DNA from 2 places in the Mesorhizobium sp. M7A.F.Ca.US.006.04.2.1 genome. Region 2 is predicted to be linked to the other one. Evidence: riboswitches for the same ligand, from Rfam matches in the RefSeq annotation. Region 2 holds a riboswitch; the other holds the start of a gene.

Region 1 (2,994 bases), on a different contig from region 2:
AGGCTGGTCGCGGTGCCGGTGAAGCGGCCGCGCACCACGCCGACAACCGCGCCGAGCACCAGCCAGAACACCAGATTGGTCACGGTCACCGCCACCACGAACTGGTGATGCAGCCCTTCCGGAATCGCCGTCTCGTAACTGTCGGGCTGCGGTGCCCCGACAACATGCGGTGCGACGATCAAAAGGACGGCAAGGATCGCCAGCGGCAGCGACTTGCGGAACGCGATCAGGCCGAGACCGGCAGCGGTTGCCGCCACCGTTGCCCACCACCAGATCTGGCGCTGGGTGAGATCGGCGGCCGGCATGGCCGGCAGTTCCGGCGGCAGGCCGAGGCCCGGTGCCAGCGTGAACACGGCAAAGCCGGCCAGGCCCCAGAACACGCCCTGGCGCCAACCACCGATGCCGCCGGCGAATTCGGAAACCGCGACCAGGATCAACCCGAAGCCGATGCCGGTGACGATGTTGGCAAGCACGCTGAAGGCGAAACGCTCGAAACCGTCTGCCGGCGCCCAGCCCTCGTCTTCCGCCGCAGCAGTCGCTTCGGCAGGGGCCGGAGCGGCTGTGCTCATGGCATTGCTATTCGTTGCTGCCGGAGCGGCATGGTCATGGTGATGCCCGCCGCCCGCCTGTTCGTAGACCTCCGCCTTCAGGATCAGCGGCACGGTCGCATAGGCCTGCATGCAGGCAAGAACGACGCCGGCCACGAGCCCTGCGATCGCCGCGATGAACACGACGTTGCGAAACAGGTTCATGATGTCAGCCCCTCGTCAGTGGCAGGGAAATGCCATCGAATGGCGATAGTCGTGAGCCGCATTGTGGACCGCATCGATATGCGAGAAGCCGACAAAGCCCATCACGAAAATGCCGAGCAGCGCGGCAAGCGCGAGCTGCATGAAGCGCGACTGCGAGGAGACGGAAGCGCCGAGGGAGACGGAAGCGGTAGTCATGTCTTGTCCTTTCGCCCTCCACCCGAGGGCATCGAAGTCAGTTTCCTGTCGCCGGCAGGTCTCCTGGCTCACGGATCAGCGTCCTTCCCCACCTTCCCGAAGAAAAATCTTCAGTGGCATATGGAGAGGACTACCGCACACAGTTGCGGGGGCAGCCACGGCATTGGGCGAAATCCGCCCTTACCGCATTCCCTCTTGGCTCCAAAATGGAACCGGCGACACCGGCGACTATAGGCAGAATCCTCGCGTCCGGCAAACCAAATTCCGCCGGCGACCGTTGCGAATGCGCCATGAAGGTCAAAGCGATTTCGGCAGATAGCGCCACGTCACGAAGCCGCAGACCGCCGCCAGCAGGCCCAGCGTGACGAACACCGAGCCCAGGCCGAAGAAGGCCAGCACCACCGAATAGACCAGCGGCGGCGTCAGCTCGGAAAAGTCGAGATAGGTGCGATAGACCGCCGCCATCTGCGATCTTTCATAGGAGCGCACCGAGCGCATGAAGGCGGTCGAGCCGAGCGCATCGAGCGCAATGGTGAAGAAGGCGCCGCAGAGCAAGAAGGCGCCGGTGAGCAGCGGCACGGTTTCGCCGACGAAGCCCGCCGCCAGAAGCGCGACCGACATGGCGAAATAGGCAAATGTCATGGTCCTGCGGCCGCCAAAGCGCTTTCCCGCCTTGCCCCAGAAAATCGCCATGAACAAAAGCGCGTTGCCGGCCGAAACCAGCAGGCCGCCGGCCAGCTTGCCCTCACCCGTAATGACCATGAACAGCGGCCCATAGACGAAGAACGTCGTCCAGAAACAGGAGCGCCCAAACGCGATCAGCCAGGCCAGCCTGAGCCTGGGCTGGGCGATGAAGCGGCCGATATTGGCGAGCGGATTGGCTGGTCGCGTCTTGCCGGGACGGATCGACGGGTTGTCGCCGAGCCGGTAGGTCCAGAACAATGCCAGCAGCGCTAACGCGAACACGGCCACCGCGCCATGCGCGGCATAGACGCCGAAGCGCGTGTAGAGGAAGATGCCGAGCGTCGGCCCACCGGTCCAGGCCAGCATCGACCACGCCATGCGCAGCGATTCGGCCTGCATGAAGTCGGTCTTGCGGATGTGGTCCATGATGTAGAGGTTGAGCGTGATCGACAGCGCGCTGGCTCCCATCACCCGGCACAGCATGCCGGCCAGTTGCCCGGCAAGCGTGTCGGTGACGAAGAACAGCGAGCCGATGGCCAGCAGGCAGGCGCCCGCCGTGTAGACCCAGCGCCGGGCGAAACGGCGGATCAGCATCGGCATGAACAATGTCACCGACAGGCCGAGCATCGCCACGACGGTGTAGAGGATCGAGACGATCTGCTCGTTGTGCAGGATCTCGTAAGCTTGGATCGGGATGACGCTCGACACCGTGGCGCGGGCGAAGGATTCGACCGCATAGAGCGAAGCGAAGGTGCGCGCGTCCGCGGCCTTGAGGGCCGGTAGCCAGATCGGATGGCGCACATGGGTGGACATTGCTTTCCCCGAAGCAGATTCACCGGGTCAAATCTGCCGTGGCGACCTCAGCGCCAATAAGAGGAAACCGACGTGCATCCGGCAAAAGCGAAGCCGGCCAAAGGCTTTCCGGCACTGGCCCAATGCCGCGGCTGATCCGGCGTTATCGGCAGGGTTGCCGGTCTTCTTTTGTCCTGGGCAACCGTGATAGTCCTCCAGCGGGGCTGAATCAGAATGCGAGACCATGAGCATCCAAACGCCGACCGCGCCCGTTCAGGATCGACCAAAGCGCATCGTCGCCATCGACATCGTGCGCGGCATCGCGCTGATCGCCATGGCAAGCTACCATTTCACCTGGGATCTGGAGTTCTTCGGCTACACCGATCCCGGCCTGACCGCCTTCGGCTGGTGGAAGATTTACGCGCGCTGCATCGCCTCGACCTTCCTGTTCTTGGTCGGCGTCAGCCTGTATCTCGCCCACGGCCGACAAATCCGCTGGAACGGCTTTTGGAAGCGGTTCGCCATGGTCGCCGGAGCCGCGATCGCGATTTCGGTCGTCACCCGCATAGCC
Region 2 (8,973 bases):
ACGCCGTGATATTTGTCGGCGGCGGCTTCCGCCGGCGCATAGCCCTTGCCCTTCTGGGTGACGACATGGATGAGCACCGGGCCTTCGCCATTGTCTCGGACATTTTTCAGGACCGGGATCAGATGTTCCAGATTGTGGCCGTCGATCGGGCCGATGTGATAGAAGCCGAGTTCCTCGAACAGCGTGCCGCCGGTGACGTAGCCACGTGCATGCTCGACCGCCCTTGTGATCGCACGATCCGCGCGCTTGCCGAGATAAGACGTCAGTTTTTTGCCGAAATCGCGCAGGCCGATATAGGCCTTGCCGGAGGCCAGCCGCGCCAGATAGGCGCTCATGGCGCCGGTTGGCGGCGCGATCGACATGTCGTTGTCGTTGAGAATGACGATCAGCCGTGCATCGAGTGCGCCGGCATTGTTCATCGCCTCGTAGGCCATGCCGGCAGACATGGCGCCGTCGCCGATGACGGCGATGACATTGTTGCGGCCGCCGGAGAGATCGCGGGCCGCGGCCATGCCGAGGCCGGCCGATATCGATGTCGAGGAGTGGGCAGCGCCGAAGGGATCGTACTCGCTCTCGGCGCGGCGGGTGAAGCCGGACAGGCCGCCTTCCTGGCGCAGCGTGCGGATACGGTCGCGGCGGCCGGTCAGGATCTTGTGCGGATAGGCCTGGTGGCCGACATCCCAGATCAGCCGATCATCGGGGGTGTTGAAGACATAGTGCAGCGCCACTGTCAGCTCGACCACGCCAAGGCCGGCGCCCAGATGACCACCCGTGCGGGATACCGCGTCGACCAGCTCGGCGCGAAGCTCGGACGCCAGTTGCGGCAGCTCACTCTCGGCAAGCGTGCGCAGGTCGGCCGGGATGCGGGTCTTGTCGAGAAGCGGCGTATGCGGCGTTGCGTTCACGGTGCTCAGGCTTTCGGTTGATGGGCGAAATAGGCCGCCGGCCGGCGAAAGTAAATGCGTGTCAGTGACGCGGATCAGACTGTGGTCTTTTGCTTCTATGCAGGTCGTTTCCCCAAAACCGGGCCACTTTGGGCGACAGGCATCAGCTTTCCGGCAGCGGAATGAACTCTTCCTCGTCTCCTGGAACGATGTCGAAGCGGCCTGTCTTCCATTCCTCTTTCGCCTGTTCGATACGCTCTTTCGACGACGAGACGAAATTCCACCAGATGTAACGCTTCGAACCAAGAGAGGCGCCGCCGAACAGCATGAAATGCGCCCCGGTCTGCGACGACACGACGATCTCGTCACCGGGACGGAAGACCAGCAGCCGTTCGGCTGGGAACACATCGCCCGAAATCGAGACCTCGCCTTCCAGCGTGTAAATGGCGCGCTCTTCCGCATCGGCAGGGATTTTCACGCTGGCGCCGGGCGCCAGGCGCAGGTCGGCGTAGAGCGTCTCCGAATCGGCCCTGACCGGGGACCGTAATCCTTGGAAATCGCCGATGATGAGGCGCCCGTTGACGCCTTCGGCATCAATCTCGGGAAGCCTGAGCGCTCCTGTGTTCTCGAACACAGGAGCCACCTCTTCCTTGTCGTCCGGCAGCGCCAGCCATGTCTGCAGGCCGGATATCGACATCGGCGCGCCACGCAGTTCCTCCGGCGTACGCTCCGAATGGACGATGCCGCGGCCGGCGGTCATCAAATTCACGTCGCCGGGCTGAATGACCATTTCGGTGCCGAGGGAGTCGCGGTGCCGGATCTTGCCGTCGAACAGATAGGTGACCGTCGACAGTCCGATATGCGGATGCGGACGGACGTCCAGCGCCTGGCCGGCCCGCAGGATCGCGGGACCCATGCGGTCGAAGAAGATGAACGGACCGACCAACCGCCTTTTTGCCGTTGGCAGGGCACGGCGCACCTGAAAACCACCGATGTCCTTGGCGTTCGGAACGACCATCAATTCGATCTGATCGCTGGCGAACGCATCGCCCACCTCAGGGTCTTTCCCGGGGAAGAAGCTCATGGACTCTCCTTGTCGGTGGTCGAAGGCCGCCTGGCCGCATCAGGCAAAGCGGATGGCCGCCTTTGCCCGCAGCTTGGCCGCCACCTCTTCGCGATTGCGCGGATGCTGATGGGTTTCCAGGGAATCGAGCAGTTCGCGCGCCGAGGCCGCGATGGCGTCGACGGCATGATCGAAGGCGTGCTGGTTCTGCTTCGAGGGTCGCGTCGTTCCGCTCAGCTTGCGGACGAACTGAAGGGCCGCGTCGCGCACCTCGTCATTGGTTGCCGGCGGATCAAAATTGAACAGGGTCTTGATGTTTCTGCACATCGCTTCCGTATCTCCTCTTGTCCTTGAGCTGTTTCAATCGGAACGAGTTATAGCCTCGATCATGATCATGTCCAAAAACCGGTGAGGCGAGGCCATCGTTCGGACCGGCCTCAATCCGCGTCGAGCGGCTCCGTTCCAACCGGCTTGCCGTCGCGCGACAGCCTGATCTTCTCGACCTTGTCCTCGGCGGCCTTCAGCAGCCGGTCGCAATGCGCCTTCAGCGCCTCGCCACGTTCATAGATCCTGATCGACTGGTCGAGCGGCACGTCGCCACGCTCCAGATCATCGACGATCTTCTCCAGCGCATCGAGTGCCTGCTCGAAGCTCATCGCCTTGACGTCTTCGTTGGTCTCACCAGCCATCATTCATCCTTTCATCAGTCGCCCGACATGGGCGGCGACCGAAAATGCCAATCCCTGCAGATCGTAGCCGCCCTCGAGCAGGCTTACGAGCCGGTTGCCGCTGTGGCGTGCCGCGCGCTGCATCAACTGGCCGGTCGCCCAGTCGAAATCATCCTCGGTCAGATTGATCTCGGCCAGCGGATCGCGGTGGTGCGCGTCGAACCCGGCCGAAATGATGATCAGGTCGGGCGCGAAATTGTCGAGCGCGGGCAGGACGCGCGACAGGAAGGCATCGCGAAACACTTCGCTGCCGGTCTGCGGCGCCAGCGGTGCGTTGACGATATTGCCGGCGCCCGTTTCGGTCTTCGCTCCGGTGCCGGGATAAAGCGGCATCTGGTGTGTCGAGCAATAGAGCACCGAGGGATCGTCCCAGAAAATATCCTGCGTGCCATTGCCGTGATGCACGTCCCAGTCGACGATGGCAACGCGCTCGACACCGTGTTTCTTCTGCGCATAACGCGCCGCGATCGCCGCCGTGTTGAACAGGCAGAAGCCCATGGCCGTGGTCTTTTCGGCATGATGGCCGGGCGGCCGGGCGGCGACGAAGACGTTGTCGGCGCGGCCCGAAAAGACATCATCGACGGCGGCGTTGGCGGCGCCGATCGCGGTGATCGCCGCTTGCCAGCTCTTCGGACTGGCAGTGGTGTCGGCATCGATGCGGGCAATCCCCTCGTCGGGGATGGCGGCGCGCACGCGGGCGACGAAATCGGCGGGATGCGCGTAGAGGATGGTGGCCTCGTCGCCTTCCGGCGCCTGGATACGATCGAGCGCGGCAAAGGCTTCCTCATCGAGCACGCGCTCGATGGCGCGCAGGCGGTCGGGCCGCTCGGGATGTCCGGGCGGCGTGAGATGCTCGAGGAAGATCGGATGCGTGTAGAGACGGGTGGTCATCGTCCTAATCTAGTGACCCCGATCGACAAAGGCCATGCACGGGCGGCCGATGACTGGGGAAAATCGCGCCTGCGTCCATTCGTGTCGCCGCAGGCATTGGCCCCGCCGGCGCTTCGGCGTAAAGTCCTTGGTACTGCCTGGTGCCCGCCGCAAGCGGGAGAATCGGGAACACGGTTGAATTCCGTGGCGTGCCCAACGCTGTGAGGGGGACCGCGCCGGTAAATGCCACTGTCGATGACGGGAAGGCACCGGACGCGGGTTGATCCCAAGCCAGAAGACCGGCCTGGCAGGCATCGTCATCCGCATGGTCGGGCGGGTGGCATCAGAGCGACGTGCGTCCATTTGGACGCACAGCGTACGCTCTGACCGTTTTGAATCTGCAATCGCAAGGGGACAAGCGATGCCGGAACATATGACCGCTGCCATTGACGATGGATTCGACCAGAATGCGCGCGATGCGGTCTATCGCGCCATGTTCACGCGGCGCGACGTGCGCAGCCATTTCCTGCCCAACGCGATCGATGACGACGTGCTGGCGCGGCTGCTGCTTGCCGCCCATCACGCGCCATCGGTCGGCTTCATGCAGCCATGGAATTTCATTGTCATTCGCGATGCCGGACGACGAGCGGAGGTGCGCGACCTGTTCCTGGCCGCGCGCGAGCAGGAACTGCCGGCGATCGAGGCGGAAAAACAGGCGCTGTACCGCAAGCTCAAGCTGGAAGGCATCTGCGAAAGCGCGCTCAACATCTGCATCACTTGCGACCGGCAGCGCTCGAAGGGTTCGCCGCTGGGACGCTGGCACAATCCGGAGATGGATCTCTACAGCACCGTCTGCGCGGTGCAGAATTTCTGGCTGGCCGCGCGTGCCGAGGGCGTTGGCGTCGGCTGGGTGAGCATCATCGAGGCTGAGGCGCTGAAGCGGCTGTTGGCCATTCCGGATCACGTAACGCCAATCGCCTATCTCTGCGTCGGCCGTGTTTCCGAGTTCGCTTCCAAACCGGACCTTGAAACGCATGGTTGGGGACGGCGGCTGCCGCTGCCGGAACTGATCATGAGCGAGACGTTTTCCGGGCAAGGCGAGGCACAGCTCAAGTCCACCGTGGCGCGCCTCAACACCGTTTCTGCCTCACCAGACACCACCTGCCCGGCCGATCAGGGTGTGGCGCCGGCCGTACCCCAGCGCGAACCGCCGAAGGAGGCGAGCGCCTTGTCCTTGAGCTCCCTGAACTTCGACGACGCCTCGGCCAACCGGGCGTCCCAGGCCGGATCCGGCACCTGGCCCGCGATGGTCTTGAAATAGACCTGCATCAGGCAAGCGATGGCGAAAGGCTCGATGAAGGCCGCCTTGAACGCCCAGGCGAAGACGATGGCGAGCACGAAGGCCCAGCCGGCGAGCTGGCCGGGCATCAGGAACAGAATGGCGCCGGCAGGCGCCAGCATCATCAGAAAGATGACGAACGACACGCCCCACATGATGACCGCCAGCCAGACGGCGTTCTTGACCATGACCTTGCCGTTCTGGGCATAGAGCACGACGCCTTGGCGCGCCGTCTCGAAGGGTGAGGCTGAATTGATGCGGATGTTGTAGCCGAGGATGATCTCGTCGACATAGGTCAGCGACAGGCGGATCACCGTGTTGATGAAGGAGACCAGGCCGCTCAGGCCCGGTATCGGCAGGAAGGCGGCGATACCGCCGAGCAGGCCGGTGATGGCGCGGATGGCACCCTTGACGAGTTGGTCGACGACGAAAAGGATATTGGCCTCGGCAAAACGCTGGGTGACGACATCCCTGGCGTAGGCGATCTGGTCCTGACCGCCGGGAATGTCGCGGCCGTCGATCAGATGAACCATGACGGCGATGTGGCCGGCCTTGACGATATAGAGGATGTATTCACGGATCCAGTAGACCGCGATCGAGACGATGCCAAACCCGACCACGCCGCCCCACAGGGCAAAGGACATGGGCCCGTCGGGATCGGTGGAGATATGGCCGACACCATAGCCGACCGAGGCACCGGTGCCGGTCGCCATGATGTAGGCCAGCGTGATGCCGAAATAGACGATCATACGAAAGACGATGAACGGCCAGGTCCGCATCATGATGGACACCGACCGGCCGATCTCGAAATCCCACATGTGCCCCGAATCTCCGCCTCAGAGATGGTGGAAGAGGATGAACTCAACCCGACGATTGTCAATTGCCGGCCCTGGCACCACAGGGCGACGAATTCTGGGCAACGGTTTTCTTTCGCAGCCTTTCGCCGGCGCATTGTCTGACGGAGCATCAAACGAAAAACCCGCCTGTGCGGCGGGTCACCGGCGCAAATCAGCACCATGGACGAATATGTACCTTAGCTGAGGGCAGGTGTCGAGAAAAAATTCCTATCGGGAACAGCTGCCGGCACGAAAAGCTCCGGTGGGAACTTCAATTCGACTGCGGATCCGGCTTCTTGAGCAGGCCTTCGAGCAGTTGCTTGAACGCCGTCACCACCTTCTTGGACGTCGCTTCGGGGTCGTCCGAATTGGCGATCCGTTGCGCTGCCTGGCTGCTCGCTCCGTTGATCAGTCGCGAGGCCGTCTCGGGGTCGAGGCTCGAGACAACGACCCCCTCCTCCTGCAGCGCGGTCAGATGGTCGGTCATTGACACGATGCACGCACTGGCATTCGGCCATTGCGCTGGATCCCCCAGCACGGCCGGGCCATCCCGGAACATGATGCGCTGGATTTCCGGCTCCAGCGCCATCTCGATATAGGTCGAGCACTCGTCGACGAAATGCTGCCAGCGGGTCGGCGCTCTCGACGCGACCTCATTGATGCGCGCCGCCATCTCGCCGTCGATCTGGGCTATGACCGCCTGCAGCAGCCCCTTCTTGTCGCCGAAATGATGATAGAGCGCGCCGCGCGTCAGCCCGGCCGAAGCGGTGAAATCATCCATCGAGGCTTCCGCATAGCCTGTTGTGCCGAAGGCATGGCGGGCCGCCGCGATCAGCTTTGCGCGCGTCTCGGCGATCATCTCCTTGCGGGGTCTGTGCATGGCTTCTGGCCCTATTCACATACGTAACGTATGCCAATTGACATACGCGGCGTATGCTCTATTTAACAAGCATACGCTTCGTATGTAATTGCCGAATCGTCCTTTGTCGAGGAACCACCCATGCAAAATCCCTATTCGGAAATCTTTCGTGCCCCCGGAGCCAAGGGCTTTGCGGCCGCCGGATTCATGGCGCGCCTGCCGATCGCCATGGCGCCCATCGGCATCGTGGCGATGCTGTCGCAGACGCGTGGCGAATACTGGCTGGCCGGAGCCGTCTCGGCAACATACGCGCTGGCCAACGCTTTCGTTGCGCCGCAGATATCCAGACTGGTGGACCGCCTGGGCCAGACACGGATCGTCGTGCCCACCACCATCATCGCGGTGCTGGCTTTCGCCGTCCTGATAGCGGCGGCCAACCAGGACTGGCCGGTGTGGACGCTGTTCGTGTCGGCCCTACTGGCCGCGGCCATGCCAAGCATGCCGGCGATGGTGCGGGCGCGCTGGACAGAGATTTTCCGCGGACGGCCGCAGATGAACACCGCATTCGCCTTCGAGTCCGCGGCCGATGAACTGGTCTATATCGCCGGGGCATCGCTATCGGTCGGTCTCAGTGCTGCCCTGTTCCCGGAAGCCGGCGTTCTGGTGAGCACATTATTTCTCGCATTCGGATCAGCGGCCTTCATCCTGCAACGCTCGACGGAGCCGCAAGTGCGGCCGGTGGACCATGGCTCAAGCGGCTCGGCGATCCGCCTGCGGCCGGTTCAGATCATCACCTTCGCCCTGATCTTCATCGGCGCGACCTTCGCGACGACGGAAGTCAGCACCGTGGCGATCACCAAGGAGCTTGGCCAGCCCGGCGCCGCCAGCCTTGTCATCGGCGTTTATGCGCTGGGATCGTTCGTGCTCGGTATCATCGTCGGCGCGCTCAGCCTGAAGGCGCCGCTGCAACGCCAGCTCGCCATCGCAGTCGCCCTCGTCGCGCTCGGCACGCTGTTGCCGCTCACCGCCGACACCGTGCCACTGCTGGCGCTGACTGTGTTCATCAGCGGCGTGGCGATTTCGCCGACCTTCATCACCGCCTTCGGCCTGATCGAGCGGCATGTGCCGGAGGCGATGCTGACCGAAGGCATTACCTGGGTCATGACCGGCATCGGCATCGGCATGGCGCTCGGCTCGTTCGCGGCCGGCGCGGTGGTCGATGCGTTCGGTGCCCAGAACGGGTTCTGGGTCTCTGTGGCTTCAGGCACGATCGCGCTGGCCACGGTGCTGCTTGGCCAGCGCAGCCTTGCCACGGCTGAGTGCGAGATGGACGGATGCGAAGCAGCCGCGATTGCTGCGGAATAGTTCCGGCGCGCCCGGGCCTTAGGCCGGGCGCGCCGCTCTAGGCGGCCGGGCCTGAAATATTGACTCTTCTTGGGTGCGCCAATGCCAAAACTATCGTTGGCGCCCCGTGCAGCATCACCTCTTTTTCGAAGACGAAGCCACATTTCTCCAGCACCCGTCGCGAAGCCGGATTGGCGGGGCGGACGATGCCGACAACCCGATCGGCACGCAAGGGGCCGAACGCGGTGCGCAGTGCTTCCATCACCGATTCCGTGGCATAGCCATGTCCCCAGCTCGCCGGATGAAGATGATAGGACAGGTTCAGACCGTCGAAATCCGCCGATACCGTGACGCCGCCGAAGCCGACCAGCTTTTCATCCGCCTCGACCGCCCAGCGGCCAAAGCCGTGCTTGTCCCAATGACCGATGTCGCGCGTCAGCCGCGCGGCGCTCTGCTGGGCTGTATCCGGGACAGGGTCCGGACGATGAGCAACAAGCTCCCGGCGCGAAAAGAGGTCGATCAGGAAATCCAGATCAGCCTCTCTTCTGGGCGGCGCAGCAAAAGCCGTTCGCTGCGCTGGCTGGTAGGCAGAGACGCATTCATCCGTCTTCTCCGGCAACCGGATCGACGGGAGGCTCAGAGGATCTCGGTCTTGGCGATGTGGATGCCAAAACCTTCGAGGCCGACATAGTGGCGTTCGCGCGAGGCGATCAGGTTGATCGAGGAGATGCCGAGATCCTTGAGTATCTGGGCGCCTAGCCCGATCTCGCGCCACTCGTTTTCACGGCGGCGCGCCTCTTCGTGATCCTCGCGGTCGCCGCTTGCCGGCCGCTTGCGCTCCTGATGCGCAACGCCGACGGAGCCTTCTCTGAGATAGACGATGACACCGCGCCTGCGCTCGCCCATTGTCTTAATGATGGCGTCGAGCCGGTGGCTGGTGCCGAAGACATCGGTCACCACATCCTCGGAATGCAGACGCACCGGCACGTCCTCGCCGTCACGAATGTCGCCGAAGACGATGGCGACGTGATGCATGGAGTCCCACGGCAG

The links. Region 2 has a riboswitch for cobalamin ahead of bluB (5,6-dimethylbenzimidazole synthase). Riboswitches for the same ligand answer to the same signal wherever they lie in the genome.
Region 1: another riboswitch for cobalamin. It lies ahead of EN925_RS29465 (CbtB domain-containing protein); the one in region 2 lies ahead of bluB (5,6-dimethylbenzimidazole synthase).

Annotation. Positions count from the first base shown of each region.
Region 1 is NZ_RZQA01000756.1:172-3,165, reverse strand. Features, by position in the region: gene EN925_RS29470 (CbtA family protein) at 1-752, opposite strand, end outside; gene EN925_RS29465 (CbtB domain-containing protein) at 768-947, opposite strand; cobalamin riboswitch at 983-1,179, opposite strand; gene EN925_RS29460 (MFS transporter) at 1,245-2,444, opposite strand; partial or broken gene EN925_RS29455 (heparan-alpha-glucosaminide N-acetyltransferase domain-containing protein) at 2,668-2,994, shown strand, end outside.
Region 2 is NZ_RZQA01000121.1:204-9,176, reverse strand. Features, by position in the region: gene dxs (1-deoxy-D-xylulose-5-phosphate synthase) at 1-905, opposite strand, end outside; gene EN925_RS09330 (pirin family protein) at 1,048-1,968, opposite strand; gene EN925_RS09325 (DUF2277 domain-containing protein) at 2,008-2,274, opposite strand; gene EN925_RS09320 (exodeoxyribonuclease VII small subunit) at 2,385-2,636, opposite strand; gene EN925_RS09315 (histone deacetylase family protein) at 2,640-3,566, opposite strand; cobalamin riboswitch at 3,688-3,868, shown strand; partial or broken gene bluB (5,6-dimethylbenzimidazole synthase) at 3,871-4,596, shown strand; gene EN925_RS09305 (hypothetical protein) at 4,719-5,702, opposite strand; gene EN925_RS09300 (TetR/AcrR family transcriptional regulator) at 5,992-6,600, opposite strand; gene EN925_RS09295 (MFS transporter) at 6,721-7,944, shown strand; partial or broken gene EN925_RS09290 (GNAT family protein) at 7,982-8,526, opposite strand; partial or broken gene EN925_RS09285 (3,4-dihydroxy-2-butanone-4-phosphate synthase) at 8,560-8,973, opposite strand, start outside.